Regions from separate parts of the Corynebacterium sp. AOP40-4SA-5 genome, predicted to be linked through region 1. Evidence: predicted binding sites of a transcription regulator. Region 1 holds the regulator's gene; each other region holds the start of a gene.
What was found. Region 1 encodes LexA, which represses DNA repair genes until DNA is damaged. Its sites were predicted from a motif close to CGAACANNTGTTCG; they were not measured.
Positions count from the first base shown of each region.

Region 2: the regulator LexA is predicted to act here: its motif matches at 3,688-3,701, upstream of ACT3S3_RS02690 (HNH endonuclease signature motif containing protein).
Region 3: the regulator LexA is predicted to act here: its motif matches at 2,983-2,996, upstream of ACT3S3_RS00710 (HNH endonuclease signature motif containing protein).

Region 1 covers NZ_JBQSWS010000009.1:79,086-89,327, reverse strand. Annotated here, with positions in the region: gene ACT3S3_RS07505 (peroxiredoxin) at 1-565, shown strand, start outside; gene ACT3S3_RS07500 (carboxymuconolactone decarboxylase family protein) at 567-1,091, shown strand; gene hrpA (ATP-dependent RNA helicase HrpA) at 1,190-5,305, shown strand; gene nrdR (transcriptional regulator NrdR) at 5,319-5,780, opposite strand; gene ACT3S3_RS07485 (hypothetical protein) at 5,874-6,155, opposite strand; gene lexA (transcriptional repressor LexA) at 6,668-7,417, shown strand; gene ptsP (phosphoenolpyruvate--protein phosphotransferase) at 7,506-9,224, opposite strand; gene ACT3S3_RS07470 (DeoR/GlpR family DNA-binding transcription regulator) at 9,465-10,242, shown strand, end outside.
Region 2 covers NZ_JBQSWS010000003.1:93,579-103,820, forward strand. Annotated here, with positions in the region: gene ACT3S3_RS02680 (hypothetical protein) at 1-97, shown strand, start outside; gene ileS (isoleucine--tRNA ligase) at 391-3,597, shown strand; gene ACT3S3_RS02690 (HNH endonuclease signature motif containing protein) at 3,739-5,055, shown strand; gene ACT3S3_RS02695 (DNA polymerase IV) at 5,091-6,425, shown strand; gene ACT3S3_RS02700 (asparaginase) at 6,426-7,331, opposite strand; gene ACT3S3_RS02705 (hypothetical protein) at 7,412-8,008, shown strand; gene ACT3S3_RS02710 (hypothetical protein) at 8,005-8,934, opposite strand; gene lspA (signal peptidase II) at 9,015-9,536, shown strand; gene ACT3S3_RS02720 (RluA family pseudouridine synthase) at 9,560-10,242, shown strand, end outside.
Region 3 covers NZ_JBQSWS010000001.1:147,148-157,389, forward strand. Annotated here, with positions in the region: gene ACT3S3_RS00695 (hypothetical protein) at 1-113, shown strand, start outside; gene ACT3S3_RS00700 (hypothetical protein) at 115-786, shown strand; gene ACT3S3_RS00705 (hypothetical protein) at 783-1,412, shown strand; gene ACT3S3_RS00710 (HNH endonuclease signature motif containing protein) at 1,417-2,904, opposite strand; gene ACT3S3_RS00715 (hypothetical protein) at 3,048-4,346, opposite strand; gene ACT3S3_RS00720 (hypothetical protein) at 4,358-4,576, opposite strand; gene ACT3S3_RS00725 (C40 family peptidase) at 4,593-5,576, opposite strand; gene ACT3S3_RS00730 (hypothetical protein) at 5,573-5,926, opposite strand; gene upp (uracil phosphoribosyltransferase) at 6,045-6,686, shown strand; gene ACT3S3_RS00740 (phospho-sugar mutase) at 6,695-8,296, opposite strand; gene ACT3S3_RS00745 (purine-nucleoside phosphorylase) at 8,293-9,159, opposite strand; gene ACT3S3_RS00750 (amidohydrolase) at 9,306-10,242, shown strand, end outside.

The sequences.
Region 1 (10,242 bases):
CGAGTTCAACCTCACCGCCCTCAAGGGCGGGGACCTGCACGAGGCCAACGCCCAGCAGCCGGACGACTACTTCGAGGACGTGAACCTCGGCAAGTACCAGGGCAAGTGGAAGGTCGTCTTCTTCTACCCGAAGGACTTCACCTTCGTCTGCCCCACCGAGATCGCTGCATTCGGCAAGCTCGATGAGGAGTTCCAGGACCGCGACACCCAGATCCTCGGTGGCTCCACGGACAACGAGTTCGCGCACTTCAACTGGCGCGCGACCCACCCGGAGCTCAAGGGTGTCCCCTTCCCGATGTTCGCTGACGTCCGCCACGACCTGATCCGCGCCCTGGGCGTGGAGAACGCCGGCGGCGTGGCCGACCGCGCGACCTACATCGTCGACCCGGACAACGTGATCCAGTTCGTCTCCGTCACCCCGGACGCCGTCGGCCGCAACGTCGACGAGGTCCTGCGTGTGCTCGACGCCCTGCAGTCCGAGGAGGTCTGCGCCTGCAACTGGCAGGCCAACGACCCGACCAAGAACATCAACAAGATGGACGTCGTCCAGGAGGCGCTGAACTAATATGTCGATCGACAACCTGAAGTCGGGTCTCCCCGACTACGCCAAGGACCTGAAGCTCAACCTCAGCTCCCTCGCCCGCTCGACCGAGCTCACCGAGCAGCAGCTCTGGGGCACCTTCGTTGCCGCGGCCGCCGCGTCGCGCAACGACCAGGTTCTCTCCGAGATCTCCGACGAGGCCAAGGCGCACCTCTCCGACGAGGCGTACGACGCCGCGCTGGCCGCCGCCTCGATCATGGCGATGAACAACGTCGCCTACCGCGCCCGTGGCTGGCTCGGTGACGACTACGCCCAGGTCCGGATGGGCCTGCGGATGAACGTCATCAGCAAGCCGGGCATCGAGAAGGTCGACTTCGAGCTCTTCTCCCTCGCCGTGTCCACCATCAACGGATGTGACCACTGCACCATCGCTCACGAGAAGACCGTGCGCGACGAGGGACTGACCAAGGAGCAGGTCTTCGAGGCGGTCAAGGTCGCCGCCGTCGTCCAGGGCGTCGCCCAGGCGATCGAGATCGAGGACGCACGCTAGGACGCATCAGTCCGCCTGCGGATCCTCCGCTCTGCCGCGGCCCCGCCCCCTGGTGACAGGGGGCGGGGCCGCAGTCATGTCAGTGGTAGGATCACCGGGTGGTTTCCGAGGACAAGAACGCAAGTGGCACCCCACGTTCGGGCAGGAAGCGCGGACGCGGTAAGGGACGGGGACGAGGGTCGGGACGAGGTTCCGGCCGTCCCCCGCGCCAGACCCCACGGGCGAACCTGACGCAGAACCTCAACTTCCCGGAGTCCCTGCCCGTCTCCACGCGCCGCGACGAGATCATGGAGGCCGTGCGCGACAACCAGGTCGTGATCGTCGCCGGTGAGACCGGTTCCGGCAAGACGACCCAGCTGCCGAAGATGTGCCTGGAGCTCGGCCGGGGCGAGACCCGTCGAATCGGTCACACCCAGCCGCGACGTATCGCCGCGCGCAGTGTCGCCGACCGTATCGCCGACGAGTTGGGTGAGAAGGTCGGCGAACCCGGTAGCCGTGTGGGCTACAAGATCCGGTTCGACGACCACGTCAACGACTCCACCGCGGTGAAGTTGATGACCGACGGTATCCTGCTCGCCGAGATCCAACGCGACCGGATGCTGCGCGCCTACGACACGATCATCGTGGACGAGGCGCACGAGCGCAGCCTCAACATCGACTTCCTGCTCGGTTACCTGCGCGAGATCCTCCCGAAGCGACCCGACCTCAAGGTCATCATCACCTCGGCGACGATCGACCCGGAGTCCTTCGCCCGCCACTTCGCCGACGCCGACGGCAACCCTGCCCCGGTCATCGAGGTGTCCGGACGCACCTTCCCCGTCGAAGTGCGCTACCGCCCGCTCACCCGTACCGAGGACCGCACCGAGTCCGGCGGTGGGGTGCGTGAGATCGAGACGGACCCGTTGGACGGTCTTCTCGACGCCGCCCGCGAACTCATCGCCGAGGGGCCCGGCGACATCCTCTGCTTCTTCTCCGGGGAGCGGGAGATCCGCGACGCCGCGGACGCGCTGTCGGACCAGCAGTGGCGCGGGGTCGACGTCCTGCCCCTGTACGGACGTCTCTCCTCTGCAGAACAGCACCGGGTCTTCAGTACCGGGTCACGGCGTCGGATCGTCCTCGCCACGAACATCGCCGAGACGTCGCTGACGGTGCCGGGGATCAAGTACGTGATCGACACCGGCTACGCCCGGATCTCGCGTTACTCGCACCGCACGAAGGTGCAGCGCCTGCCCGTCGAGGAGATCAGCCAGGCGTCGGCGAAACAGCGATCGGGCCGTTGCGGACGTACCTCCGACGGCATCGCCGTGCGCCTGTACTCCGAGGAGAACTTCGAGGCACGGCCCGAGTTCACCGACCCGGAGATCCTGCGTACCCACCTCGCCAGCGTGATCCTGTCGATGACCGCCCTGGACCTCGGCGACATCCGGGAGTTCCCCTTCCTGCAGCCTCCGGACTCCAAGTCGGTGCGCGACGGCGTCCAGCTGTTGCGCGAACTCGGCGCACTGGCCAACGAGCCCAAGGAGAAGGACAAAGAGAAGGAGAAGGGCAAGGACGGCGGCCCGACTCTCACCGACATCGGGCGCGACATGGCGCGCATCCCCACCGATCCCCGTCTGGCGCGCATGTTGTCGGCCGCCCACGCCAACGGCGTTCTGGAACAGGTCGCCGTCATCGTGGCGGCACTGAGCATCCAGGACGTCCGCGAACGTCCTGCCGAGCACCAGGCCCGCGCCGACCAGCTCCACGCCCGGTTCGCCGCGAACTCCGACTTCATCTCGGTGCTGAAGCTCTGGAACTACCTCCAGGCCCAGCGCCGGGAGCTCTCCGGCAACAAGTTCCGCCGGCTCTGCCGCGACGAGTTCATCCACTACGTCCGCGTCCTGGAGTGGATGGATCTGGTCCGTCAGCTGCTCACGGTCATCCAGGAGCTGCGGTGGAAGATCCCCAACGTGCGCCACTTCCGTGAGCTGACCTTCGACCTCGGCGACCAGGACGCCGAGACGGCCACGAGTGGTCTCGGGAAGCGCGAGGCGACGTCCGTCGACGAGACCGAGGTCCACAAGTCGCTGCTGACGGGTCTGCTGACCAACGTCGGTATGCGCCAGGGCAACTCCCGCCAGTTCACCGGCACCCGCAACACCACATTCGTGATCCACCCGTCCTCGCATCTGTCGAAGAAACCGCCGCAGTGGGTCATGGCCGCTGAACTGGTGGAGACCTCCCAGGTGTTCGCCCGCACGGTCGCCCCGGTCGTCCCCGAGTGGCTCGAGGAGGTCGCCCCACACCTGATGCGCTACTCCTACGCGGAGCCGTTCTGGTCCAGCAAGCAGGGTGCGGCTCTGGCCATCGAGAAGGCGTCGATGCTCGGCCTGCCGGTCATCGCCGACCGCCGGGTCAACCTGTCGAAGACCGATCCGGAGGCAGCGCGCGACATGTTCATCCGCCACGCGCTCGTGGAGGGAGACTGGCGCAGCAACCACCGCTTCTTCCGCCACAACAGTGAGCTGCTGGACGAGGTCGGGCAGCTCGAGGACAAGGCACGACGCCGGGACATCGTCGTCGACGACGACACCCTCTACAGCTTCTACGATGCCCGCCTCCCGTCCTCGGTGGTGTCGGCCGCCCACTTCGACTCCTGGTGGAAGAAGGCCCGGCAAAACGACCCACACCTGCTCGACATGACCCCGGAGGCGCTCATCGGCTCCGACGGTGCCGCGGCAGAGGCCCGGGAGTTCCCGGACACGTGGCGCCAGGGGGCGATGCAGTTCGACCTCACGTACGTCTTCAGTCCCGGCGATCCAGCCGACGGCATCACGATGCGCATCCCGTTACCGTTGCTCGCCGGTGTCACCGACACCGACACCCGGTGGCTGGTGTCAGGCATGCGCGAGGAACTGTGCATCGCACTGATCCGCACGCTCCCCAAGCCGTTACGCACCTCGGTCGTGCCGGCCGGGCAGTTCGCCCGGGCCGCGCTGGAGCGCATGACCCCCTATGACGGCCCCGTCGACCAGGCGTTGGCTGATGCGTTGCGCTCGCTCGGCGGCACGGGGATCAGCCCCTCCGACTTCGACTGGGACCGGGTCCCGGGCCACCTGCGGATGACCTATGCCGCGGTGGACCGTCGGGGCAAGGTCATCGCGACCTCGAAGGACCTCGGTGAACTGCAGGACGACCTGGCCGGCGAGATCACCCAGTCCATCGCCTCCGCCACGGCACGCTCCTCCCGCGGGTCGAACGGCGCGTCCGGGGGCGCCGCCCCCACCCCGCAGGACTCCGCGTCCCATGGCCCGACGAAGAAGAAGGGCCGGGGACGACGCGGCGGAAACGGTGCAGGGGGTACCGGTGGTGTGCTCGCCCGTTCCGCGAGCTGGAGCAGCGACGGCATCGGGGTCATCCCCGAGTCCGTCGAGACCGTGGTGGACGGCCAGACCACGTCGGCCTACCCCGCGCTGGTCTCGGCGGGCAAGGACGGCGTCGTGCTGAAGGCCTTCCCCACCCCGCAGGCGGCGGCGGGCCAGCAGTTCTCCACGGTCCTGGAGATGATGGTGGCGGCCTGCCAGGTCTCCACGAAGCAGATGGTCAAGGGACTGCAGTTGCGCCAGCGTGTGGCGGTGGATACCTATCCGCACGGCGGCGCGGACGCTCTGGTGGACGACTGCCGGGTACTGGCCTGTCGAAACCTGCTCGAACAGTACGGTCCGGTGATCCGCGATCCGGAACGGTGCGCCGAGGCGGTCAGCGCCGCGAGGGACCGCGGCCCGGGACTGGTCCGCCAGATCTTCGTGGCGATCACCCCGGCGGTCCTTGCCGTGGCGGACATGTCGCAGGAGCTCTCGGCGTGGGACGGGGCTGCCATCGAGGACATGAAGGCGCAGCTGGAGTTCTTCCTCGGACCCCACCAGGTGGCCAAGAACGGCGTGGAACATCTTCGTCACGTACCCCGGTACGTTGCAGCGATGCAGTCGCGCCTGGAGATGATGGAGTCTGACCCGGACCGGGAGGAGGACCTCGACGACCAGGTCAGGGAGTGCCTCGAGGCGGTCGAGGAGGCCCGGCGCCGCCTGCCGGCGATTCGGGCGGCCTCGTCGCAGTTCAAGGATGTCCTCTGGCTGGTCGAGGAGTTCCGGGTGTCGCTGTACGCCCAGAACCTAGGTACGTCGCGTCCGGCGAGTGTCGCCCGGGTGCGTAAGGCACTGGCGAAGATCAGGTAGCCCCGGGGGAGGGCTACCCGGTCGCGTCGCTTCGCCGCTCCTGGAGCGCCCGGATCTCCTTCTCGAAATCCTCGGTCGACCGGAAGGACTTGTAGACCGAGGCGAACCGGAGGTAGGCGACCTCGTTGAGGTTGCGAAGGGGCTCCAGGATCGCCAGGCCGATGTCGTCGGCGGCGACCTGCGAGCCGTGGGAGGCACGCAGTGACTGCTCGACGTCGTGGGCCAGGATCTTCAGGTCGTCCCCGGAGACCTCGAGGCCCTGGCAGGCGCGACCGACTCCCCTGATCACCTTGTCGCGGCGGAACTCCTCGGTGACGCCACTTCGTTTGGTGACCAGCAGCACGGAACGTTCCAGGGTGGTGAACCGGGTCTTGCAGGAGAGGCATTCGCGGCGGCGGCGGATAGCGGAGCCTGATTCCACCGTGCGGGAGTCCACGACCCGGGAGTCCTCGGAACGGCAGGCTGGACAGAGCACGGTGTTCTCCCTTGCGGAGGTCGTCAGGACGGTAGGTGTTCCCACATGCTACCCCCGCCCCCGGGCGGAACCACCGTCGGCCGACGGGGCCGGTCAGTAGACCGGGATGACCACGTCCCGGTTGCTCACCCGGGAGTCCCCGTGGTCGCCGTCGCCACCCAGCTCGCTGACGTCGTTGAGCGAGGCGATCCTCGCCACCGCATCGCCGACGCTGGCCCCGTGCACGTGCTGCTCGGCGATCTCCGCCAGACTCTGGCCCTCGCTCACCGTGACGGTGGTCGTCCCGGTCGGGGTCACGGTGTCCTCCTGCGGGCCGGTGACCGCCGGCGAGACGGCGAGGAAAGCCACCAGTGTGGCCAGCGACAACACGGTCATGCCCGGGGAACCCACGACCATCGACGCACGACGCCGCATTCTTGCGTACCGGGAGGTCGGCTCGAACGGACGTTCAGCAATTCTGCCCTGACGGAGGTACCGCTTCCGTTGCACGACCGAGGGGGTCCGGACCGATCCTTCCCCCCAGGTGTTCGAGAAACCATCCATCTCCGACCCGGACCACTCCGGACGCCGATAGACGGGACGGCGGAGACCGGACCGACGACTTTCAACCGACATCGTGCTCATGACAACCCTCTTTCCGTGGAAGCAGACCGGATTCCCGGCTTCAGACAAGGACCATGACAGCACCGCGGACGGACATCGACTGATTCCGACGGCACATTCTTCGTCCGTGTGTTCGAAGTTCTGTATCTGCACCCGAAGGTAGCACGGGTGTTCGATGATGTCCACAGCCTTCCCGAATTTTTCGAACACCCTGACCAACGATGTCCGTTCGGTCATGTAAGGTCGGGGACACGACCGGTACAACGAGTCCAGGAGTGGGTCAGATGTCAGAGAAGCAGAAGTCCTCCGTGGGAACCACGGCAGGCAAGCGAAAGCGGGCGAAGGTCACCGAGGCAGGTGCCGCGCTCGACGCAAAGGGGAGGGAGAAGCTTTCCGACCGTCAACGGCGCATCATGGACGTGATCAAGGACGCGACCCGGTTCCGCGGATACCCGCCGAGCATCCGCGAGATCTGCGACGCGGTCGGGTTGAACTCGACCTCGTCGGTGTCCTACCACCTGCGCGAGCTCGAGCGTAAGGGGTACCTGCGCCGCGAGGACAACAAGCCGCGCGCGGTCGACATCAGGGACTTCGAGGACGAGGTCGACAACCGTCCGGGGCCGAAGCCCGCCAACGCCGGCGGTCCTGCGGGGATGCCGGAACCGTCCTTCGTCCCCGTCGTCGGCCAGATCGCCGCCGGTTCGCCCATCCTGGCCGAGGAGCACGTCGAGGCCCACTTCCCTCTCCCCCAGGAACTCGTCGGCGGCGGGGAGCTGTTCCTGCTCCAGGTTGTCGGTGAGTCCATGCGCGACGCGGGCATCTTCAACGGCGACTGGGTCGCCGTGCGCTCCCAGAAGGTCGCCGAACTCGGTGACTTCGTCGCCGCGATGATCGACGGGGAGGCGACGGTCAAGGAGTTCCAGAAGGACGACGCCGGCGTCTGGCTGCTCCCCCACAACGACCTGTTCGAACCCATCCCGGGTGACAACGCCGACATCCTCGGTCGTGTGGTCGCGGTGCTGCGAAAGATCTAGGCACCCCGCAAACCCCACGTAGATAGGCGAAACCCCCGGACAGTCTCCGTCAGAGGCCTCCGGGGGTTTCGCGTGGGTACAGGGTGCGCTAGAGCCCCAGCACGGCTGCGGCGGCGGCCTTGGCCTCCTCGGCACCGTCGGCGTCCAGCGCGGCGGCGGCCATCTCGCGGCACACCGCGAAGTCCACCTCGCCCAGCTGTGCACCCACCGCGGCGAGTGCGGGCGGTGCCGCGGACAGCGAGGTCACACCGAGACCGGCGAGCACGCAGCCCAGCACCGGGTCCGCGGCAGCCTCACCACAGACCCCCACGGCCGTCTTGGTCACCGCACCAGCGCGGCAGGTGGTGTGGACCAGGCGCAGCACCGCGGGCTGCCACGGGTCGGTCAGGTGTGCCAGCGACGCCGACATGCGGTCCGCCGCCATCGTGTACTGGGTCAGGTCGTTGGTGCCGATGGACACGAAGTCCAGGTAGGGCATCATCTTGTCCGCCATCAGCGCAGCCGCCGGAACCTCGATCATCGCGCCTGCCACGAGGCCACGCTCGTGGCACAGCTCGGCGAACCACTTCGCCTCGTAGACGGTGGCGACCATCGGCGCCATCACCCAGGTCTGGGCCGCGGAGTCCTCACGGCCGGACAGCTTCAGCGCCAACGCGATGCCGTCGAGCTGACGCTCGAGGAGCTTCTGGTTCGTCCGCGCGATCCGCAGACCGCGCACGCCGAGGGCGGGGTTCTCCTCGGTCTCCGCCATCACGTAGGGCACCGGCTTGTCCGAGCCGGCGTCGAGCGTCCGGATCACGACCTTGCCCTCCGGGAACGCGGAGAGGACCTCGGCGTAGCGCCGCGCCTGCTCCTCCACGGACGGCTCGGTGGTCTCGCTGAGGAAGCCGAGCTCGGTACGGAACAACCCGATCCCCTCGGCCACGGACTCCGCGGCCTGGCGGGCGGCCGCGCCGTCCTGAACGTTGGCCAGCAGCTGCACCCGGTGGCCGTCGGCGGTCTGTGCCGGGCCGTGCCAGCCACGGACCTTCGAGGCCAGCTCGGCGGCGGCGGTGACCCGTTTCTCCACCTCCGCCGGGTCCACGCCGGTCTCCACGGTCCCCGCCGCACCGTCCACCAGTACCTCGGTGCCGGCACTCACGCCGCGCAGGTTACTCCCCACCGCGACGATGCACGGCAGGTCGAGCTGGCGGGCGATGATCGCGGTGTGGCTCGTCGCACCACCCTTCTCGGTGACCACGGCGATGATCAGCTCAGGGTCCAGCGTGGCGGTGTCGGCCGGGGCGAGGTCGTCGGCGAACAGGATGTGGGGGGTGTCGACGTCCGGAATGCCGGGTTCGGGCTCCCCCCGCAGCTCGGCGATGACACGGTCGCGCACGTCCATCAGGTCGGTCACACGCTCGGCCATCACACCGCCGGCCTTCAGGAACATCTCCACGAAGTCGTCGGTGGCCTGACGGACCGCGTACAGGTTCGTCTGACCTCCGTTGACGGACTTCTTGACCTTCTTCGCCCAGGCACGGTCCTTGGCGATCGCCACCGTCGCCTCGAGCACCTGGCGGGCATTGCCCTCCACGGTCTGCGCGCGGGAGGTCAGGCGCTCCGAGACGGTGTCCACCGCGTCGACGAAGGCCTGGTACTCCGCCTCACGGTCGGCGTCCCCGACCGTCTTGTCCGGGCCGGGCAGCTCCGGACGGTCGGTGACCCACGTGACCGGTGCGAAGACGGTTCCGGGAACTACGGACTTGCCCTTCAGGACGACGGGCTCGCCGTCCGAGGGGGCTGCCGGGGGATTCGTGTCTGCCATAGTGTCTGGTCTCCCACAAATTTTCAGATCGCACGACCTGGTGGACGTCGATGCAACTACCAAGGTCATCTACCGAGGTCTTTTACCGAGGGTCCGACCCCGCGGGGTCGAGGTACGAACGTGATGGACAGGTTCGCCGACCACGATACCCTCTTTCACCCACCCCCCGGGGTCACCCGCCGGGCCATACCCACCCCCGAATCGGCGTTCATCCCTGCGCCACCCCATACAATGCACATCATGAACTCTGAGGAACGTCGCCGCCAGATCGCGTCACTGACCGCGGTCAACGGGCGTGTCACCGTCGTGGAGCTCGCAGAGCGGTTCGCGGTCACCCCTGAAACCATCCGCCGTGACCTCACGGTACTCGACAACGACGGTGCACTGCACCGCGTCCACGGCGGCGCCGTTCCCACCAACACCTTCCAGACCCGTGAGACCCCCATCGAGCTGCGCAGCACCACCTCGACCGAGGCCAAGATCAGGATCGGACGCGCCGCGGCCGACCTCCTGCCGCGCACCGGCACGGTGTTCCTCGACGCCGGCACCACCACCGCGATGCTGGCGCACGCCATCGCCGAGGCAGGACGCCCCGACGACAACCCCTACCGGGGGTTGACGGTGCTCACCAACTTCCTCCCCCTCGCCGTCCGCCTGTCGGCGGCGGGCCTGTCGGACGTCCAGCTCATCGGTGGTCACATCCGCCCCATCACCCAGGCTGTGGTCGGTGACATCGCGTTGCGCACCATCGGTGTCCACCACGCCGACCTCGCCTTCATCGGCACCAACGCCCTGTCCATGGACCACGGCCTGTCGACCGCGGACGCCGAGGAGGCCGCCGTGAAGCGCGCGATGATCGCCAACTCCGACCGGGTCGTCGCGATGTGCGACTCCACGAAGTTCGGCCGCGACTACCTCGTCAGTTTCGCCAACGTGCCGGAGATCGACGTGCTGGTGACCGACGACGCCGCGCCGCGCCAGTATCTAGAGGCCTTCTCCTCCGAGGACGTCAACGTCG
Region 2 (10,242 bases), on a different contig from region 1:
CGTGGGATCCACGTTCTGGGCGTGGGTCTGCATCGGGGTCGCCGTCGTCGGCCTGGCCGTCTTCGTGGTGGACCTGATTCTCCGCCGCAGACAGTGACACGTATACTTCATTGATGACCGGCCCCGCACCGCCGTGCGGGGCCTTTCATTCGCACTGATCCGGCCATCACCGGGGAGCGATCCGGAAGAAAGGCGTTCAACCACCCCGGTTGCGCCGAGTAGAGCCGGACGTGGTCGCGGCACGTCACAGCCGTAGGAACAAGTGGGATTCCCCGGTCCGGCGGTGTCGTCGGGGAGCCCAAGCGGGGTGGTACCGCGTGGTCCGGTCGTTGTGCCGGGCTCTCGTCCCCGCGGACCGTGAGAAGCACACCAACTTACGAGGAGTCCGCGATGAGCACCCCCGCAGGCGGAGCGTACCCGCACACCGACATGTCGGACGGCACCAGTTCCTTCCCCACGATGGAGGAGAACGTCCTGGACTACTGGGGTCGGGACGACACCTTCCAGGCGTCCCTCGACAACCGTGAGGGCGCCCCCGAGTACATCTTCTACGACGGCCCCCCGTTCGCCAACGGTCTGCCGCACTACGGTCACCTGCTGACCGGCTACGTCAAGGACATCGTCCCGCGCTACAAGACGATGCGCGGCTACCGCGTGCCGCGGGTGTTCGGCTGGGACACCCACGGCCTTCCGGCGGAGCTGGAGGCGGAGAAGCAGCTCGGCATCACCGACAAGGGCGACATCCAGAAGATGGGCCTGGCGAAGTTCAACGAGTACTGCGCGACGTCGGTGCTGCGCTACGCCGACGAGTGGAAGGACTACGTCACCCGGCAGGCCCGGTGGGTGGACTTCGACAACGGCTACAAGACCATGGACATCACCTACATGGAGTCGGTGATCTGGGCGTTCAAGGACCTCTACGACAAGGGCCTGATCTACCAGGGCTTCCGGGTGCTGCCGTACTCGTGGGCCGAGCACACCCCGCTGTCGAACCAGGAGACCCGCCTGGACGACTCCTACAAGATGCGTCAGGACCCCACGCTCACGGTGACCTTCCCGGTCACCGGTGCGCAGCCGGGCACCGCCGCGGTGGAGACGCTGGCCGCCAACCCGGCGCTCGCCGAGGCGTCCGCCCTGGCCTGGACGACGACCCCGTGGACGCTGCCGTCGAACCTCGCGCTGGCGGTCAACCCGTCGGTGTCCTACGTGCTGGTCACCGCCGCGCAGGACGGCGCGGACGCGATCGCCGGACGCAGCGTCCTGCTTGCGAAGGACCTGGCGGGTGCCTACGCCGCGGAGCTCGGCGAGGACTCCGAGGTCGTCGCGGAGTTCACCGGCGCGCAGCTGGTGGGGCTGACCTACGAGCCGGTCTTCGGCTACTTCGCCGACCGTGCGGAGCTGGGGGAGAAGCGTGCCTTCCGGATCCTGGCGGCGGACTACGTCACCACCGAGGACGGTACCGGTGTGGTCCACCAGGCGCCGGCCTTCGGTGAGGACGACATGCTGACCTGCAACGCCGAGGGCATCGACACGGTGGTCCCGGTGGACATGGACGGCAAGTTCACCTCGCTGGTGCCGGACTACGAGGGCCAGCTGGTCTTCGACGCCAACAAGGACATCATCAAGGACCTCAAGGCCGCCGGCCGGGTGGTGCGCCACCAGACCATCGAGCACTCCTACCCGCACTCCTGGCGCTCCGGTGAGCCGCTGATTTACATGGCGCTGCCGAGCTGGTTCGTGTCCGTGTCGTCCTTCCGTGACCGGATGGTGGAGCTCAACCACGAGCAGATCGAGTGGATCCCGGAGCACATCCGCGACGGGCAGTTCGGCAAGTGGCTGGAGGGCGCGCGGGACTGGAACATCTCGCGCTCGCGCTACTGGGGCTCACCGATCCCGGTGTGGGTGTCCGACGACGACGCCTACCCGCGCACCGACGTCTACGGCTCCCTGGACGAGCTGGAGGCGGACTTCGGGGTGCGTCCCGAGTCGCTGCACCGCCCGTACATCGACGAGCTGACCCGCCCGAACCCCGACGACCCGACGGGCCGCTCCACGATGCGCCGCGTGCCGGACGTGCTGGACGTGTGGTTCGACTCCGGGTCGATGCCGTTCGCGCAGGTGCACTACCCGTTCGAGAACAAGGAGTGGTTCGACTCCCACTCGCCGGCGGACTTCATCGTGGAGTACATCGGCCAGACCCGTGGCTGGTTCTACCTGCTGCACGTGCTCTCGACGGCGCTGTTCGACCGTCCGGCGTTCACGAAGGTCGTCTCGCACGGCATCGTGCTCGGCGACGACGGACTGAAGATGTCCAAGTCGAAGGGCAACTACCCGGACGTCAACGAGGTGTTCGACCGTGACGGTTCGGACGCGATGCGCTGGTTCCTGATGAGCTCGCCGATCCTGCGCGGCGGCAACCTGATCGTCACCGAGCAGGGTATCCGTGAGGGTGTTCGTCAGGCGATGCTGCCGATGTGGAACGCCTACTCGTTCCTGCGGCTGTACGCGCACAACCCGGCGCAGTACGACACCTCCTCGTCGAACGTCCTGGACCGCTACATCCTGGCCAAGCTGCACGACACGGTCGAGGCGGTCACCGGTTCGCTGGACGCCACCGACATCGCTGCGGCGACCGACGAGATCCGTCAGTTCTGCGATGCGCTGACCAACTGGTACGTGCGTCGTTCGCGTGACCGGTTCTGGGCCGGCGACTCCGGCGAGGACGGCCACCCGGAGGCCTTCAACACGCTCTACACCGTGTTGGAGACGCTGTGCCGGATCGCCGCCCCGCTGCTGCCGATGACCACGGAGGTCATCTGGCGGGGTCTGACCGGTGAGCGGTCGGTGCACCTGACCGACTGGCCGTCGGCGGACGAACTGCCGGCGGACGCGGACCTGGTGGCCTCGATGGACGCCGTGCGCGGGGTCTGCTCGGCGGCGTCGTCGTTGCGCAAGTCGCACAAGCTGCGCAACCGCCTGCCCCTGCCGGGGCTGACCGTGGCCCTGCCGGAGTCCGCTGCGTTGGCGGACTTCTCGTCGATCATCCGCGACGAGGTCAACGTCAAGGAGATCTCCTTGACCGACGATGTGTCTTCCGTGGGTCGTTTCGAGGTCGTCGTCAACGCACGTGTGGCCGGCCCGCGCCTGGGCAAGAACGTCCAGACCGTGATCAAGGCCGTGAAGACCGGCAACTACACGGTCGCCGAGGACGGCACGGTCACCGCCGACGGCATCGAGCTGGTCGACGGTGAGTTCAGCCGCAAGCTGGTGGCGGTCGACCCGGACAACACCACGGAGATCCCGGGCGGCGACGGCCTGGTCGTCCTGGACACCGCCGTCACCCCCGAGCTGGAGGCCGAGGGCTGGGCCGCTGACCGCGTCCGTGGTGTGCAGGACGCACGCAAGGCGTCCGGCTTCGACGTCTCCGACCGGATCACGCTGACGCTGTCGGTGCCGGCGGACAAGCGGGAGTGGGCCGACCGGCACGCCGACGCGATCGCCGGCGAGGTGCTCGCGACCTCCGTGACCGTGGTCGTCGACGAGACGCTGAGTCACGACGTGGGCGACGGGGTCACCGCCGAGGTGGCGAAGGTGTAGTCCCGCCGCGTCGTCGACCTGCCCCGGACGGTTCGCCGTCCGGGGTTTTCGACGTCTCCGCCCCGAGACCTTGACACTCGAACACACCATCGATAATGTGTTTGCTCTCGAGAGCGGTTCCATGAATCTGAGGGGAAAGACATGGTGCAGGACGGTACGGGACTGAGCGTCATCGAACGTGATTACGAGGAGCTGTGCTTCGACTGCGACGTCGAGTACGTGGAGGAGAACCTCGACGAACCCTGCTGGGCGGTCAGCGCGCAGGAGGTGATGTTCAACGCCAAGCGCGACATCAACGTCCTGGAGCTCGACATCGCCCGTGAGGCGGCACCGTCGCCGGGTATGGAGGTCTCCCGCCACGTCCGGAAGCTGTCAGTGGGGTTGGGGGTGTCGAAGGGTAAGGCCCTTGCATACTGCGACATCGGGACGATGCTGACCAGGATGCACGGGGTCGGCCTGCTGCTGAAGAACGGCGCGTTCTCCTTCGACCACCTGCGCGCGCTCGCGGATTCCGTCGCCGCCGTGGACGACGGGCACCTCGAGGAGGTCGAGCGTTCCGTGATGGGTGTGCTCACCCCGACGGTTCCGCGGCAGGCGGTACCCGGGGTGGTCACCCTGCGCCGTCTCGTCCAGGAGGTCGTCGCGGAGATCCAGCCCTCGGCGCGACCACTCGACCCGGAGGGCCACGGTGAGGTTCCGCCGCCGCAGTGCCAGCTCGACTTCTCGGTCGACACCCGTGCGGACGCGGCGACGGTCTTCCACGTCACCGTGCCCACCGACGAGGGCATCGGCGCCATCCGCATCATCGACGCCGTCGCCGCGGCCCGCGACTGCACCCGCGCCCAGGCCTTCATCGACCTGGTGCACGGTCGGGCGGGGGACGTGTCGGTGACGTTGAACTGCTACCGCAACCTGGACAGCGGCACGATGCACCTGGAGAGCACGTGGTTGCACGAGGTCGCCACGGACCGCTGGATGGAGCGGGTCACCGAGCTGTGCGTCGCCGGGCACAGCGAGGTCTCCGGCTACACGCCCTCGGCCCACCAGCGCGCCACGGACGCCGGGCGGGACGGCACGTGCCGGTTCCCCGGGTGCGACCGGCCCGCCGCGGAGTCGCAGATCGACCACGTGAGCCGCTGGACCGGTGACGAGGAGGACGGGGGAAAGACCGCGTCCTGGGCGATGCACTCGCTGTGTCCGGGGTGCCACAGCCTCAAGACCCGCGGACTCTACGACGTGACCCTGAACCCGGACGGCTCGGACTGGTGGACCAGCGTGGAGGACGGCCACGTGTACGTGACCACCCCGACCGGCCCGTTGGCCGAGGCGGTCCTGGACTTCGACACTCGTCTGCACCGCAAGGTCCGAACCCTGGCGGCGCACAACGAGGCCAGGCTTCGTCGGATCGGCGAGGTCGTCGAGGCTGCCCGCGTCGCGGCTCAGGAGGTGCCTTTTTGACGGTGCTGGCGGTCCCCGGAACTAGACTCGGGGACATGAACTCCACGCAGCGATGGGTGGTCCACCTCGACATGGACGCGTTCTTCGCCTCCGTGGAGCAGTTGACCCGTCCGACGCTCGCCGGACGCCCCGTCCTCGTCGGCGGTGCCTCCGGCCGGGGCGTCGTGGCCGGTGCGTCCTATGAGTCGCGGGTGTACGGGGCCCGGTCGGCCATGCCGATGCAGCAGGCCGTGCGCCTGTGCCGCGGCAAGGCCGTGGTCGTGTCCCCGCGCTTCAGCGTGTACTCCACCGTCTCCGCCCAGGTCTTCGAGCTCCTCGGGCGCGAGGAGGACACCGTCGAGCAGCTCAGCGTGGACGAGGGGTTCGTGGAGCCGGAGTCGCTGGTCGGGCTGGACGCCGCGGAGGTCGAACGGTGGGCCCGCGTTCTGCAGGAGCGTGTCGACGCCGAGATCGGCCTGCCCTGCTCGATCGGTGTGGCCACCACGAAGCTGGACGCGAAGATGGCCTCCGACCTCGCCAAGCCGCACGGGGTGACGGTGGTGGGTGCCGATCGTCGCGGGGAGGTCTTCGGCCCCCGTCCGGTCGGGGAGTTGTGGGGTATCGGCCCGGTGGCCCAGGGCAAGCTGGCCGACGTCGGCGTCACCACCATCGGCGCATTCACCGCGATGGACGACGTGGACGTCAAGGGCCTGCTCGGCTCGGTGGGTCTGCAGGTCCTCGGCTACGCCCGTGGTGCGGACACCCGCCCGGTGGCACCGCGGGCGCGGTCGAAGCAGGTGTCCGCGGAGCGCACCCTGGAGGTCGACGCGGTGACCACGGTGGAGGTCGACCCGGTGCTGGTGCTGGCGGCCACCGCGGCGCGTCGTCGACTGCTCGGGGACGGTCGGGCGGCCCGTACGGTGACGGTGAAGACCCGGACCGCAGACTTCAAGGCCCACACGCGCTCGACCACGCTGGTCACCCCGACCGACGACCTCGACGAGATCCTCGCCGCGGCCCGCTCGGTGGTCCCGCGGCCCGAGGTGTCCGGCGCGGTGCGGCTGGTGGGGGTGAGCCTGTCCGGGCTGACGGAGGAACGCCAGGCCGTGCTTTTCCCGGAGCCCGGCATGGTCGCCGTGGAACCGGAGACCGAGACAGAGACCGAGCCGGCGCCCGAACCCGAGCCGGAACCTGAGGCCACCGTCACCTCCTGGCGTCCCTCTGCGGACGTGCACCACCCCGAGTTCGGCCACGGTTGGGTGCAGGGCACGGGCGCGGGGGTGGTGAGCGTGCGTTTCGAGACCCGCTCCACCGGGCCGGGCAGGGCGCGCACCTTCGCCGTCGACGACCCGGAGCTCAGTGCGGCGGACCCGCTGGACAGTCTCCGTTAGTCAGCCGGCACGGCGGACGGCCAGTTCGCACAGCAGTTCCATGCGCGCCTGCGCGGCGGTGAGTTCTCCGCCGGAGCGCACCCCGGCACGGGCGAGGGAGCGTCCTCCGCCGGCGCCGCCGTAGACCAGCTGCACCCCGCCGGACGCCACACGGCTGGCGACGACGACGGGGACGCCGGCCTCGACGGCCCGGTGGGCACCGTCGGCGAGCACCCCGATGTTGCCGGACCCGAAGGCCTGCACGACCACGCCGTGCGCCCCGGCGGACACCGCGGCGTCGATCGCGGCGGGGTCGGCGCCCTGGCAGGCGGACACGATGTCCACGCGCAGCCCGGCCAGCGGGGCCGGGGGAGCGGACGGGTCGGCCGGACGGGTGGGGCGGGTGATGCCGGCCGGGGTGTCGAAGGCGGCGTCGGCGGTGGTGTGCACTTTGCGCACACCGTAGGCGGGCGAGGTCCGCCCGCCGAGCACCACGGCGGGATGCAGGACGCGGCGCGCCGCCTCGATCGCGTCGCGCAGGTTGCCCGGGCCGTCCGGCGCCGGGTCGTCGGCGGGACGTTGCGCGCCGGTGAGCACCACCGGCCCGCCGATGAGCCGGTCGACGGCCATGGCGGTCTCCTCCATCGAGTCGGTGCCGTGGGTGACCACGACCGGCCCGCTGCGGCGCGCCCCGTGGATGTGGGTGAGCAGGACGTCGAGGTCGGCGAGGCCCATCGTGGAGGAGTCGAGGTGCAGGACGTCACGGGCGTCTCGCACGGCGGCAGCGACGGCGGCGGAGTCCGTTGCGTCGGCCAGGAGGTCGGCGATGGTCCTGGTGGGGACGAGGTCACCGCGGTCGTCGCGCGCGCAGGCGATGGTGCCGCCGGTGGCTAGCACGGTGGGGGCGAGGGTGGTCTGGTCGGTCACGGATTACAAGGCTACCGTCCCATCGGCGGTAGACTCGCTTCATTCGCCGTACATCCACGACTCGAAGGAGCGTCGTCACAGTGAGCATCACGTCCACTCTGAACCCCCTGAAGCGACCCCGCGCACTCGCCGCCGTCATCGCCCTCACCGCCGGCCTGTCGGTCACCGCCTGTTCCTCGGACGACTCCGACGACGGCTCGTCGGACACCACCGCGGCCCAGACCACCGAAACCACCCCGCTGCCCGACGCGCAGGAGCTCGGCGACATCCTCGCCCGCGCCGTGGACCCGGGTGTCCCGGCGGAGGAGAAGGCCGACACCGTGGAGAACGGTGAGGAGGCCGTGGACCTCTTCGACGTGATGATGCAGTCACAGCAGGAGTCCGGCGCAACCTTCGAGGTCGTTGACCCGATCCTCCCCGGCAACACCCCGCAGGAGGTCATGGCGACCATGAACCTCATCCAGCCGGACGCCGAGCCGGTGCGGATGGACGGCGTGAAGTTCGTCAACGACAACGGCCAGTGGAAGCTGTCCCAGGAATGGGCCTGCACGCTGGTCAGCAACGTCGCCCCCGACCAGGTCCCCGACAGCTGCGCCCCCTTCCTCGAGGAGGCCCCCGACCCCGCCGCCGAGCAGGACGCCCCGGCGGAGGATCCCGCCGCCGAGCCCGCCGCCTAGGCCGGCTCCCAGCTGGACCTCGTCCGCGAGGTCTGCACCACGGTGACCGGCGAGTCCGTCTCACCGTAGGTCACGCTCGTCGACGTCTCGATCACGCCGGAGACCGGCACGGGACGTCGCAGATCCACCGTGATGTTGCCGGTGGACTCACTGTCGGAGCCCACCACCTTCAGGTCGGAGCCCGACATCTGCTGCACCGAGGGTGTGCGCTCCACGTCGACGTCGAGCTCGATGCGTGAGCCCTCCCGCGACACCAGGGTGTAGGTCACCCCCTGGCGCATGGAGATCCCCAGGTTCGGGTCGTCGACCTGGCCGGTGACCGTCCAGCGGGCACCGGTGCCCAGGTCGTCGGCGGGGAATACCACCGGCACGTCCGTCATCTGGGTGAAGGAGCGCTCCACGTTCGACCGCGCCGCGTCCGAGGCGCCCTCGGGCGCGGTGAAGCCGCGCGTGGTGACGCGTCCGTCCTGGTTGTAGTTCTGGTTCATCGTGAACCCCTCGGCGGTGGAGAGGTCCTCGTTGCCGTCGGTGTTGTCGCCCGACGGGCTCCCGGCGACGACCTCGGCCTCCAGCTCGTCACCGTCGGTGGCGGTGGACACGGTGACCGGGACCTCCATGGTGACGTCCTCGTACGGCAGGTCGTCCTCGCTGGTCTCGTCGGAGTCACCACCCTCGATGCTCTGCCCCCACCCCTGGGTCGCCTTGTAGACGGTCTCGGTCTCCGTGTCGTCGCTGAACCACACCAGGGGCTCGCGCGGGGCGTCACCGGTGTCGTCGACGGTGACGGAGACCCCGGACACCGGGGCGTCCACCGGCTCCTCGGGCGACGCGGCGTCGTCGGAGGAGCATGCGGTGAGGACCGATCCCGCCAGCAGGGTGGTCGTCACGGTGGTCAACAGGGTCGGCAGGAGTCGTTGGGTGCGCACGTGGGTCAGCGTACCAACTGGCGGCCGGGCAACAGAGGGTCGCGGGCGGGGACATGCCGCGACGCGATAGGATCATGGCCGTGACTGTTTTCAACGTCCGACCCTGGGCGCTCCTCCCACTGGCCGGCATCGTGGCCGTCGACCAGCTCAGCAAGTGGCTCGTCGTGGAGAACCTCGAACCCGCCACGGCGTACCCGGTGGTCGGCGACGTCGCCCGGCTGTACCTGATCCGCAACTCCGGGGCCGCGTTCTCCATGGGGGAGAACGCCACCGTGGTGTTCTCCGTGATCCAGATGGTCGCCGTGGCCATCTGCGTGGTGCTGGCCTTCCGGGTGCGCAACCCGTGGTCCGTGGCTGCGGTGGCGTTGATCGGCGGCGGGGCGGCCGGCAACCTCATCGACCGGATCTTCCGCGCCCCCGGCGGGCTGCACGGCCACGTGGTGGACTTCGTGTCCGTCGGCAACTTCGCCATCTTCAACGTGGCGGACGCGGCGATCAGCGTGGGCGTGGTGGTGTACCTGGTGTACGCGCTGGTCGTGGAGCCACGGCAGGCGCGCAGGGAGAACTCAGAGAACGCAGAGAACGAGGGGAGCGCAGCGTGAACGCCCCGAGGGAGTCGCGGCTGATGCCGGTGCCGGACGGCCTGGCGGGGATGCGGGTGGACGCCGGGCTGTCGAAGTTGCTCGGGTTGTCGCGCACCGTCGTCGCCGAACTCGCCGAGGCCGGCGACGTGGTGCAGGACGGCAGGACCGCGGGCAAGTCCGACCGGCTGGTCGCCGGCGCGTGGCTGGACGTCACCCTGCCGGAGCCCGAACGCGACCTCGCCGACGAGCCCGCCGAACTCGTCGAGGGCATGGAGATCCTCTACTCCGACGACGACGTGATCGCCGTGAACAAGCCCGTCGGTGTCGCCGCGCACCCCACCATCGGCTGGGACGGGCCCACGGTGACCTCGGGTCTGGCGGCGGAGGGGTTCCGTATCTCCACCTCGGGTCCGCCGGAGCGTAAGGGCATCGTGCACCGGCTCGACGTCGGGACGTCCGGCGTGATGCTGGTCGCCGCCAGCGAGCGCGCCTACACGGTGCTCAAGCGGGCGTTCCGCGACCGGACGGTGGAGAAGACCTACCACGCGCTGGTGCAGGGCCACCCGGACCCGACGGTGGGCACCATCGACGCGCCGATCGCCCGGCACCCCGGTGCGGGGTGGAAGTTCGCGGTGCGTGAGGACGGTCGCCATGCCGTGACGCACTACCGCACGCTAGAGGCGTTCCGGCAGGCCACGATGCTGGAGGTGCACCTGGAGACCGG
Region 3 (10,242 bases), on a different contig from region 1:
TGATGAAGGCCACGCTGTTCACCCTCGCGCACGTCGCCGCCTGGGTCAGCATCAACGAGATCATCTGGGGCGTGCGCAAGATCGTGGCGCCCGACAACCGTTCGGAGCAGTAGCTTGACGGACACCGGCACGCAGGACGCGACGGCGACCCCGTCGAAGGGGCGGGTGGCGCTCGGCCAGGCCCACGCGTTGGCGACCCACCACCTGGTCGTCGCCGCGGCGACGGGTGTACTCGCCCTGCTGGCGGTAGTCGGACTCGCCCTGCCCTGGGGCAGGACCGTGATCACCGCGGCCACGGCCGGGGCGACCGGCTCGACCGGCGCTGAGGACTCCGACATGGTGTTCACCATCTCCGGCTTCGGTACGGTCACCGGTGCGTTCCACTCGATCGGGCTGCAGGAGACCTGGGTGGACGCGACGCTCCTGTCGCTGGCCTGTGGTCTGCTTCTCCTCGTCCTGGCTGCGGCCGTGCTCATCGGATTCACCGCGCTGCGTCGTATCGCTTCGGTGGTGGTCGCCGTCTGCGGAGCAGGTTTCATCGGGTACGCGGTCTACGGGCTGGTCACGGCACTGGGGGTCGACGACGAACTCTTCTCGACCGACGGCGGACCCAGCGGGCAGGACGCTGAGATCCTGCGGGCCCTGCTCGATTCCGTCCGCACGACGACGGGCCCGGGGGAGTACGTGGTGCTCGTCGCCGGCATCCTGCTGCTGGCGCTGGGGGCGTACTTCGCGCTGCGCTCGTCCTACCCCTGGTCGGCGGCACGTGGGGAAGTCCGGTCGTGACTCCCGGCGGGCGGCAGAGCCCGTGGATTATCGTCGGTATCATCGCCGGTGTCGTCGGCATCCTGGTGCTGGTCGCCGCGCTCGTGCTGGCGTTGACACTGTGGTCTGCGCGTTCGGGGGAGGACGCGACTGCCGCGGACGACGCCGCCCTCGAGCTGACCTCGGTGCAACGCTCGCCGGAGTCTGAACAGGCGTCGGAGACGTCCTCCCCGGACGCGACGCAGGACACCGAGACCGTCACGGTCACCGCCGGGCAGGCCGAAACCCGAACCCAGCCGGAGTCCCCGTCTGAGTCTGAGCCGGAACCCCAGCCGGAACCCCAGTCGGAGCCGGACGACGGATTGGCGTGCGACGGCCGTGGGGTGCTCATCGTCTCCTCGGTGATGGGGAATAGCCCCACCTTCCGTTCGGAGGTGGACGGCGCGGTCGCGGCCAACCCGGGGGCGGTGTTGCTGGAGCCCGGGCACTGTCCCTCCCTGAGGCCGGGCGTGGACGGCACGACGGTCCACCCGGTCGTCGTCGACTACGGCGACGACCGGGAGGCGTTGTGCGCTGCCGCTGCGGCGACCCCGGGGAGCAACGCCCGGCTGCTGGACGGGGACACCTCCTACTCCAGCCCGTGCTGAGGCGTCACGGCGGATCCCCGCTGGTCGTCGTGTCCTTGTCCTTGCTCCCGTTGCTCCCCGGTTTCTTCTCTCCCGTCCTCTTGCGCAGTTGATCACGGTAGAGGCGGCGCCTCGCGGCACCGGGGTGGCGGCGCACCGTGGGGTGGTCGTTGTGTACGGCGGTCCGTGTCGGGTCCTCGCCGACGGGCGGTGTCCAGATGACCCGGCGCCCTGTGCCGTCTTCGGCGGTGACGGTCCACCACCGGTCCGGGTTGGTGCGGGAGTCGTCCACCCGGGCGTGCATGGCGGGTGAGACCAACGTCAGGTTGTCGAGGTCGGTCGCGCCGCCGGCGCTCCACCCGTCGATGTGGTGGACGTGGCAGTGCGCGGGGGCGCTGTCGGTGCCCGGTGCCGAACTGATGCCCTCCTCGCCGACGAGGGCGAGGTACTGGTCCAGGCTCCCCAGTCTGCGGGAGCGGCCGAAGCACAGCGTGCGGCCGTCCACGCCGAGAACCTGCAGGCAGGTCTCCAGGCGGTCGGTGTCCTCCAGCAACGTCGCGGCGGGGACGTGCACGCCCACGTCCGTCAGCGCTGTGCCGGTCCGTGCGATCAGCTGTTCGACCGGCATGACCGCGACGATGGTCGTCGCACCGCGGCCGGGGTTCAGGGCCCGTCCGGGGCCGTAACCGGCGTGGACGGCGGCGGCGAGCGCGTCGTGACGCCGCTGCTCCGGGGTGCGGTCGTCCTCGGCGGCGGCGTCCTCGTCCAGGAGGTCGCCGGTCTTGGCGTGGTCCGCCATGAGACGCTGCATCGACGCCGCGAGGTGCGGGGTCAGGGTGCCGCGGATCGGTGTCATCCCGTCCACGCCCTGCCGCCCGAGCGTCAGCGACCTCATCCTGCGGTGGTCCTTCTCGGTGTAGGGCTCGTCGGCCCCGACGAGGTCCAGGAGGAAGTTGCGTAAGGAGTCGAGGATGTCCGGCCCCTGCTTCCTGGCGAGGTCGGCGACGGGTTCGTCGGCGATGCGCGTGATCTCCGGCTGGATCGCGGCCGGCAGCGCCCGGATCTGACGGTCGACTTTCTCCACCCCGGCGGCGTCGAGGAGGCCTTCACCGACCAGTTCTGTCAGGTGCGGCATGTGCTCGACGTGCGGCGCGGTGGGGTCCGGCCCCCACGGGTCCGGCCGTTCGGCGGTGCGGGACCAGCCGGTGAGACGGGTCTTCGCGTCCCGCAGCGTCGTGTTGAGGATCTCGCTCAGTGCACGGGCACGTCGCTGTGGTCCGGCGGGGAGGTCCGCCTCGTGGGCGGAGATGAATGAGGAATCGGCCAGGGCCAGCTTCTTCCTGGCCCGTTCGAGCTTCTGCACGGCCTGCAGCCGGGAGGACTCGTCCATCCTCGACCAGGTCTCGGGGCCGTGGGCGATGACGTCCTGCACCGCGGAATCGAGCCGGTCCAGCGCCTCGCACAGGTCGGTGGTCGACCCGACCAGACCTGCAGGTGGTTCCGTCTCCGACATCCCCGCCGCCCCTCTCGATCATGTGTTCCGTTGGCCCGCCCTACATGAATCTTCTATCTGCCAACTAACAGTAATGTTCGAAAAGGTGTTCGTCAAGGGTTCTGCGCGAGAAAGTTTCCCGGGCCTCAGAAGTCTCAGAACCGTCAGAACTTGGTGAAACGGCCGGTCAGGTTCTCCTCCAGACGCGTCCACCCGTTCGCCTCCTCGTCGAAGGGGGGCGTCGGGGTCGCCGCGGAGGGGGACCCCAGCATGTAGGCGATGTAGTCCTGCAGACGCGGGTAGGCGAGGAGCACCTTGTTGACCCCGTCGTCCTGCGCCCAGTCGGCGGCGTCGGCCAACAGCTCGTACGCCCGGCCCAGCTGCTCGGTGTCGACGGCCTCGATACCCTCGGTGATGTCGGAGCGCAGCCCGGTGAACCCGTAGACGTTCGACGGGTGGACCTCCACCTCCAGCTCCCCGGCGTTGGCCAGGGTCACCAGGTCGCCCCAGGTCTCCATCTCCGCGAGGTCGTGGTCGCGTGCGTCGACGATCCAGCGCACCAGTGACCGGGAGGACGGGAAGGTGTTGATCTCCCCGCGGTGACCCAGGAACACCGGGGAGCGGTCGCCCACGTAGCAGCGCAGGGTGTAGACCGTGGTCCCGTCGACCGTGATCCGGATCGGGTCGATGCCCGCCCGGCCCCAGGGGGTGGCGTCGTACGGGTCGGCCGCGTCCTCGTCTGCGCCTTCCTCGTCCGAGCCTGCCGCGGCACCTGCAGCACCTGCGGTGCCAGCGATCTCCTCGTCGGCCTTCTCGTCCGCCCCTGCCTTCTCTCCGGCCTCCTCCTTCTCGGCGGCGGCGTCGATGCGCGCCTGCGCGTCGGCGACGAGCGCCTCGGCGTCCTCCCCGAGATCCGGGGTGACCAGTGCCTCGTCGACGTCGTCGGTGAGCTCGACCCAGTTGTCACGCACGGTCAGTCCCACGCTCGACCACTCGGCCAGCCCGTTCTCCCCGGCGTAGTGGTCCTGGCCGCGGCTGACGTTGGACAGCACGGAGTAGGAGTGGAACCACCGGTTGATGCGGTTGATGCCGCACACGACGCCGAGCGAGCGCAGCACCTGGAAGGCGTTGGCCACCGTCCGGGTGTTCTCGAAGGACGGACGGCCGGCCAGGTTGTTGGGGAGTTCGACGAAGCTGATCCGTCCGCCCTTGCGCGGGGTCACGCGCGCTTCCGCGCCGTCCATGAAGGACGCCCAGGCGGGGTGGTCCGCCAGGTCGTGGGCGGACGTCGAGGTGATGCAGGCCAGCAGTTCCGCCGGCGAGTTGAACGCGAAGACCCCGGACTCGTCGCCGAGGAACGCCTGCCACTGTTCGCCGCGCGACACCCAGCCTGGGGCCCACAGCGTGTAGTACGTGCCGGCGGTGGTCTCGAGCTCGAGGGTGACGATTCCGTTGTCTGCCATGACGACAGATTTTAGCGGGAAGCGTGGCCCGGGTCGATGACCGGACCACCGTGTGCACCGGTGGAGGTGAACAGCTCCGCCTTCAGCACCGGTGGCACGGTCGGCGGTGGTTCGCCGAGGAACTGCTCGACGTTGTATTCGGCGCTGGCCGGCGTGGTGACGATCCTGGCCAGGCCCCGGCGCTGCGACCGTCGGCCCAGCCGGCCCCTGCCCGTGTTGTCGTGGGTCATCGTGGTCTCACCCTCCTCAGGCGGTCGGCCGGTAGAAGCCGAGGAAACCCATGCCGATGTTCTCGGTGCGTACGGGGTTGACCTGCACCGGGTCGCCGGCCTCGATCATCTGCCCGTCGCCGGTGACCATGGCGACGTGGCCGTCCCACACCACGAGGTCGCCGGGGGCGAGGTCGTCGGCGCCCACGGGGGTGCCGACGGCCTGCTGGTCGGCGGTGCGCGGGATGTCGACCCCGGCCTGCCCGTAGGCCCACTGGGTCAGTCCGCTGCAGTCCACGCCGGTGGCCGGTGACGTGCCTCCCCACACGTAGGGCGTGCCGATCGCGGACTTCGCCGCCTCCACGGCCGCCGCGGCCTGCGGGGTGGGTGCGCCTGCCACGTCGGACACGTCGGATACGTCGGACGCTTCGGCGCCGACGGCCACCTCCGGCGGTGGGGACCCCGGGGACCCAGGCGACGCCGATGTCGCGGACGCCGGGGCGTCCGGTGACGGCGGCACCGTGGGTAGCGCGGCGTCGGTGACGTCGACGCGGGTGGTGAGTTCGGCGAGCTCGGCACCGAGGAGGTCCAGGCGTTCCTGGGCGCGGGCGAGGTGCAGGCAGGCGATCTGCAGCGCGGCGGCGGGGGCGCCGGGGGAGAGCGGGGCACCGACGACCGCCACCATGATCTGTCGGATGCACTGCTCGACGATGAGCGTGATGTCCGCCGCCGCGCGTCCGGTCGCCGCCGTCGCCTCCTGCGCCACGGCCTCGACCTCCCCGGCCAGGCGGAGGATCTCGGTGGTGTCGGTGCCTGCCCCGGTGAGCCGGTCGACGGCGACGCTGCCCGCGGTGCCGCGCAGCGCGGCGTCCACCAGCCCGGGGAGCTGGTTCGCCAGCTGGCCGGCCAGGTCGGACGTGCCGGCGTCCACCAGCAGGGCGGCGAGCGGGTGGTTGCCGGCGGACGCCGCCGTTGGCACGAGCCGGCGCACGGGTTCGACGAGGCTGAGCAGGTCGGTCATGCCCCGGGCCCCTGCCAGGTGCCCGAGAAGGCCGCCGCGGAGCCGGCCTCGCCGGCCGCCAGGTCCACCGCGGTGGTCGTCAGCGAGGAGGCGCTGGCACGGTAGAAACCGGAGAACCCCGCCAGGGCGTCCGCCTGCCGCCCGCGGGCGCGCTGCAGCGCGGCGACCAGCCCCGCGGCCTGCGGGACGAGGGCCGGGAGCACGGGCGGGACGGCCGGGCCATCGCCGGACGCACCGGTGGTGAGCAGGTCGGCGACACGATCGGCGCGGGACGCGGCGGAGGTCAGTGCCTCCACGTCCGCCACCAGGCCGGTCGCTGCGTGGGTCGGGGACTCGTGTGCGGGTGCCATGGTGAGAGAGACTCGCCGGCGGGCTCGGAGGTTCCCCGCACCGTGGGCTATTTTGGAGGGTATGGAGGATTCACAGCGAACCAGGCAGACCGGTGCGTCCGGCACGGCGTCGAGCGGGATGGAGGTCGTGCAGGTCGACCACCCGCTGGCCGCCTCACGGCTGACGATCATGCGCGACGCCCGCACCGACAACGTCGCCTTCCGCGGCGCACTCGCCGACCTCGGCGCGATGCTGGTCTACGAGGCGTCCCGCGACCTGCCGACCGAGGAGTTCTCCGTGGAGACCCCCGTGGCGATGGCGACGGGGCGGCGTCTGGCGAATCCGCCGATCGTCGTGCCGATCATCCGCGCCGGGCTCGGCATGATCGACCCCGCGCTCTCGATGATCCCCGACGCGCAGGTCGGTTTCCTGGGCATGGCGCGCGACGAGCAGACCCACGAGCCCGTGCCCTACCTCGAGGCCCTGCCGGACGACCTGTCGGACCGCACCGTGTTCCTGGTGGACCCGATGCTCGCCACCGGTGGTTCCCTGCTGCACGGTCTGCGCCTGGTCGCCGAGCGTGGCGCGACGGACATCGTGGTGGTCTGCATGGTCGCCGCGGTGCCGGGTGTGGAGGCGGTGCGTGACTCCGGCTACCCGGTGAAGCGCCTGGTCACCGCCACTGTCGACCCCGAGCTCGACGACAACGCCTACATCGTCCCCGGCCTCGGCGACGCCGGCGACCGGCTCTACGGCCCCCGCAACATCGACCTGAGCTAGTCGCGGGGCTAACTACCCGGCACAGCCTGGCGCACCGTGGTGGCGAGACCGGCCAGCGCGGACTCCACCGCAGCGGTCCCGTCGTCCGTCCCGCCGGCCACCTGGAGGTAGAACTTCGCCTTCGGCTCCGTGCCGGACGCCCGGGCGATGACCCGGTACCCCAGGCCGTCGTCCGACGTCCAGGTCAACCGCACGCCGGACGCCGCGTTGGTGCCGTCGAGTGGTTCGACGTCCGTCCCGCGCGCGTCCCGACCGGCCGCCAGACCCGCCGGCGGCGACTGCGCCCAGTCGGCGACCAGCGTCGCGGCGTCCTGCGTGGAGTCGCAACGTACCGGGACCTGCGCTGTGCGCACCGGTCCGAACTCGGCGTCGAGCCGGTCGAGCTCGTCCTGCAGTGAGGCGCCGTGGGCCTTGAGTTCCGCGGCCCAGGTGGCGGCGAGCAGCGCGGTGGCGAAACCGTCCTTGTCGGCCACGACCTGCGGGAACGGGCAGGTGCCGATCGCCTCCTCGTAGGCGTAGGCGAGCTCGCCGTCGGTATCGTCGGCGGCGCGGGCGAGGTTCTTGAACCCGGTCATCGTCTCGCGGAACTCCCAGCCGCGGGCCGCGGCGATGCGTCCCAGCAGGCAGGACGACACCACCGTCGTCGCGACGACGGGCTTGTTCCCTGTGCTGCCAGTGCCCTCAGCGCCATTGTGCTCCAGCGCCCGCTGCGCGAGCAGCGGACCGGTCTCGTCGCCGCGCAGCATCCGGTAGCCCAGCGGCGCCGAGGCGTCCGGGATGCCGAGCATGCAGCGGTCGGCGTCCGGGTCGAGCGCGACCAGCAGGTCAGGACGTTGCGAGGGCGGCGCGGCGGACGCCTGCGCCAGCAGCAGGTCGCACGCTCCCGGCTCCTCGGGGTTGGGGAAGTCGACGGTGGGGAACTCGGGGTCGGGCCAACGCTGCGGCACCACCGTGTCCGGCCGGTTGAACCCGGCGCTGCGGAACGACTCCTCCAGCGTGCTGCCACCCACCCCGTGCAGGGCGGTGTAGAGGACCCGCAGGTCGCGACGCGCCGCGAGCACCTTCCCCTCGCCGGACGCCAGGGGTGCGGCGACGGCGGAGACGTAGCCGTCGACCGCCCCGAGGTCCAGCGACACCGTGGTGGAGCGGGGCACGTCCGGCGCGGAGGGCTGGTCGTCGATGTGCGCCTCGATCTCCCGGTCCGCCGGGCTGACCAGCTGCGAGCCGCCGGCGAGGTAGAGCTTGTAGCCGTTGTCGCCGCGCGGGTTGTGGCTCGCGGTGATCTGCACGCCCGCGTCGAGCCCACGGTGCTTCACCAGCCACGCGATGACCGGGGTGGGCGCCGGGTGGGCGATCAGCGTGACGTCGAACCCCGCCCCGGCGAAGGTCTCCGCCGCCGCACGCGCCATGGCGTGTGAGCCGTACCGCGAGTCGTAGCCGACGGCCACGCTGACGGGACCGTCCTGTCGCCCCTGCCGCCCCTGCCGCTCTGTCAGCCAGGCGGCGACCCCGCCGGTCGCCCGCGTCACCGTGGACACGTTCATCCGGTCCGGCCCCGAGCCCACCGGGGCGCGCAGACCTGCCGTGCCGAACCTCAACGTGCCGCTCATCGTGTGGCCTCCGTTTCTGTTGTGTCTGAGAGCCTTTCGAGCAGCGTGCGCAGCAGCCCGCCGACCTCCGCCGCGGACGCGGCACCCGCGGCGAGTACCTCCTCGTGGTCGAGCGGTTCGCCGGTGATGCCGGCCGCCAGGTTCGTCACCAACGACAGGCCGAGGACCTCGAGGCCCTCGGCACGGGCCGCGACGGTCTCGTGCACCGTGGACATGCCGACCAACCCGGCGCCGAGGGTGCGCAGCATGCGGATCTCCGCCGGCGTCTCGTACTGCGGACCGGGCATCATCGCGTACACGTCCTCGCGTGTGCCCGGACGCAGCTCGCGGACCAGGGCACGCAGGGCAGGGGAGTAGGCGTCGACGAGGTTGACGAAGTCCGCGCCCACCAGCGGGGTGCGTCCGGTCATGTTGAGGTGGTCGCTGATCAGCACCGGCTCCCCGACCTCCATGCCCTCGGCGAGCCCGCCGGCGGCGTTGGTGAGCACCAGCCGCCGGACGCCACACGCCGCGGTGGTGCGCACCGCGTGCACCGTCCGCCACAGCGGGTGCCCCTCGTAGGCGTGGGTGCGTCCCAGCATCACCAGGACGCGCAGCCCGCCGACCTCCAGGCTGCGCACCGTGCCGCCGTGCCCCTCGGCCGTGGGCGGCAGGAAACCGGGCAGCTCGGCCATCGGGAACTCGGTCACCCCGCCGGCCCCGTCCCCGCCGCACAGCACGTCGGCGGCGGGACGCCACCCCGAGCCGAGCACGACGGCGACGTCGTGGGAGTCCCGTCCCGTCCTGCGCGCGATCTCCGTGGCCGCCCGGCGGGCGGTCGCGGCCGGGTCCGGTGTGACGTTCGTGTCCTTCGTGTCGGTCATACGGCCCAGCATAGGGCGCGGCGGGTGTCAGGTGGCCCGGGGTAGGAGAGGAGGGGCACAGTGACTAGAGTGGTGAGGATGGCCGGGAACGGCTGTCCCGCCGCAGCATCCCGACACGATCTTCACCTTGAAGGAGCACCGCCCCAGTGGCCTCAGAGAGCACCCTCGGTTCCGCCGACTCCGTCCCGGTGGCCGACGCCGTCGCCGCCTGGACCGTCGACAACCACGACACGGTGATCGGCTGGCGGCGCCACCTTCACTCCCACCCGGAACTGTCCCACCGCGAGACCGCGACCACGCAGTTCATCGTCGACCGGCTCACCGACGCAGGCCTGTCGCCGCGACGGCTCCCGGGCACCGGGGTCACCGTCGACATCGGCGGGCAGGGGACACGGGACGCCGACCCCGCGATCGCCTTCCGCGCCGACATCGACGCCCTTCCACTCAACGAGGTCACCGGCCTCGACTTCGCCTCCACCACCACCGGTGTGATGCACGCCTGCGGCCACGACATCCACACCACCGTGGTGCTCGGCCTGGCCTGCGCGCTGGCGGAGTACGACCGCGACCACGGGCTCACCCAGCGGGTACGCTGCATCTTCCAGCCCGCGGAGGAGGTCCTCGACGGTGGGGCGACCGACGTCATCCGCGCCGGTGCCCTCGAGGGCGTCAGCCACATCTTCGCCGTGCACGCCGAGCCGAAGCTGCGCGCCGGGCAGATCGGTGTGCGCACCGGTGCGATCACCTCCGCCACCGACGTGGTGGAGCTGGTGGTGCGTGGCGCGGGCGGGCACACCAGCCGTCCGCACCTCACCGCCGACGTGATCTACGCCGTCGGCCTGCTGATCACCCAGCTGCCCGGCCTCCTGTCCAGGCGTGTGGACCCGCGGACCGGCACCGTGCTGACCTTCGGCGCGGTCAACGGCGGGTCCGCCTTCAACGCCATCCCCCAGGAGGCCACGCTGCTGGGCACGCTGCGCACCGGAAGCCCCACGGTCTGGCGCGAGCTGGACGCCCTGTTCCCCCAGCTCGTGGAGCAGATCCTGGCCCCCACCGGGGCCACCGCGGAGATCCGCTACACCA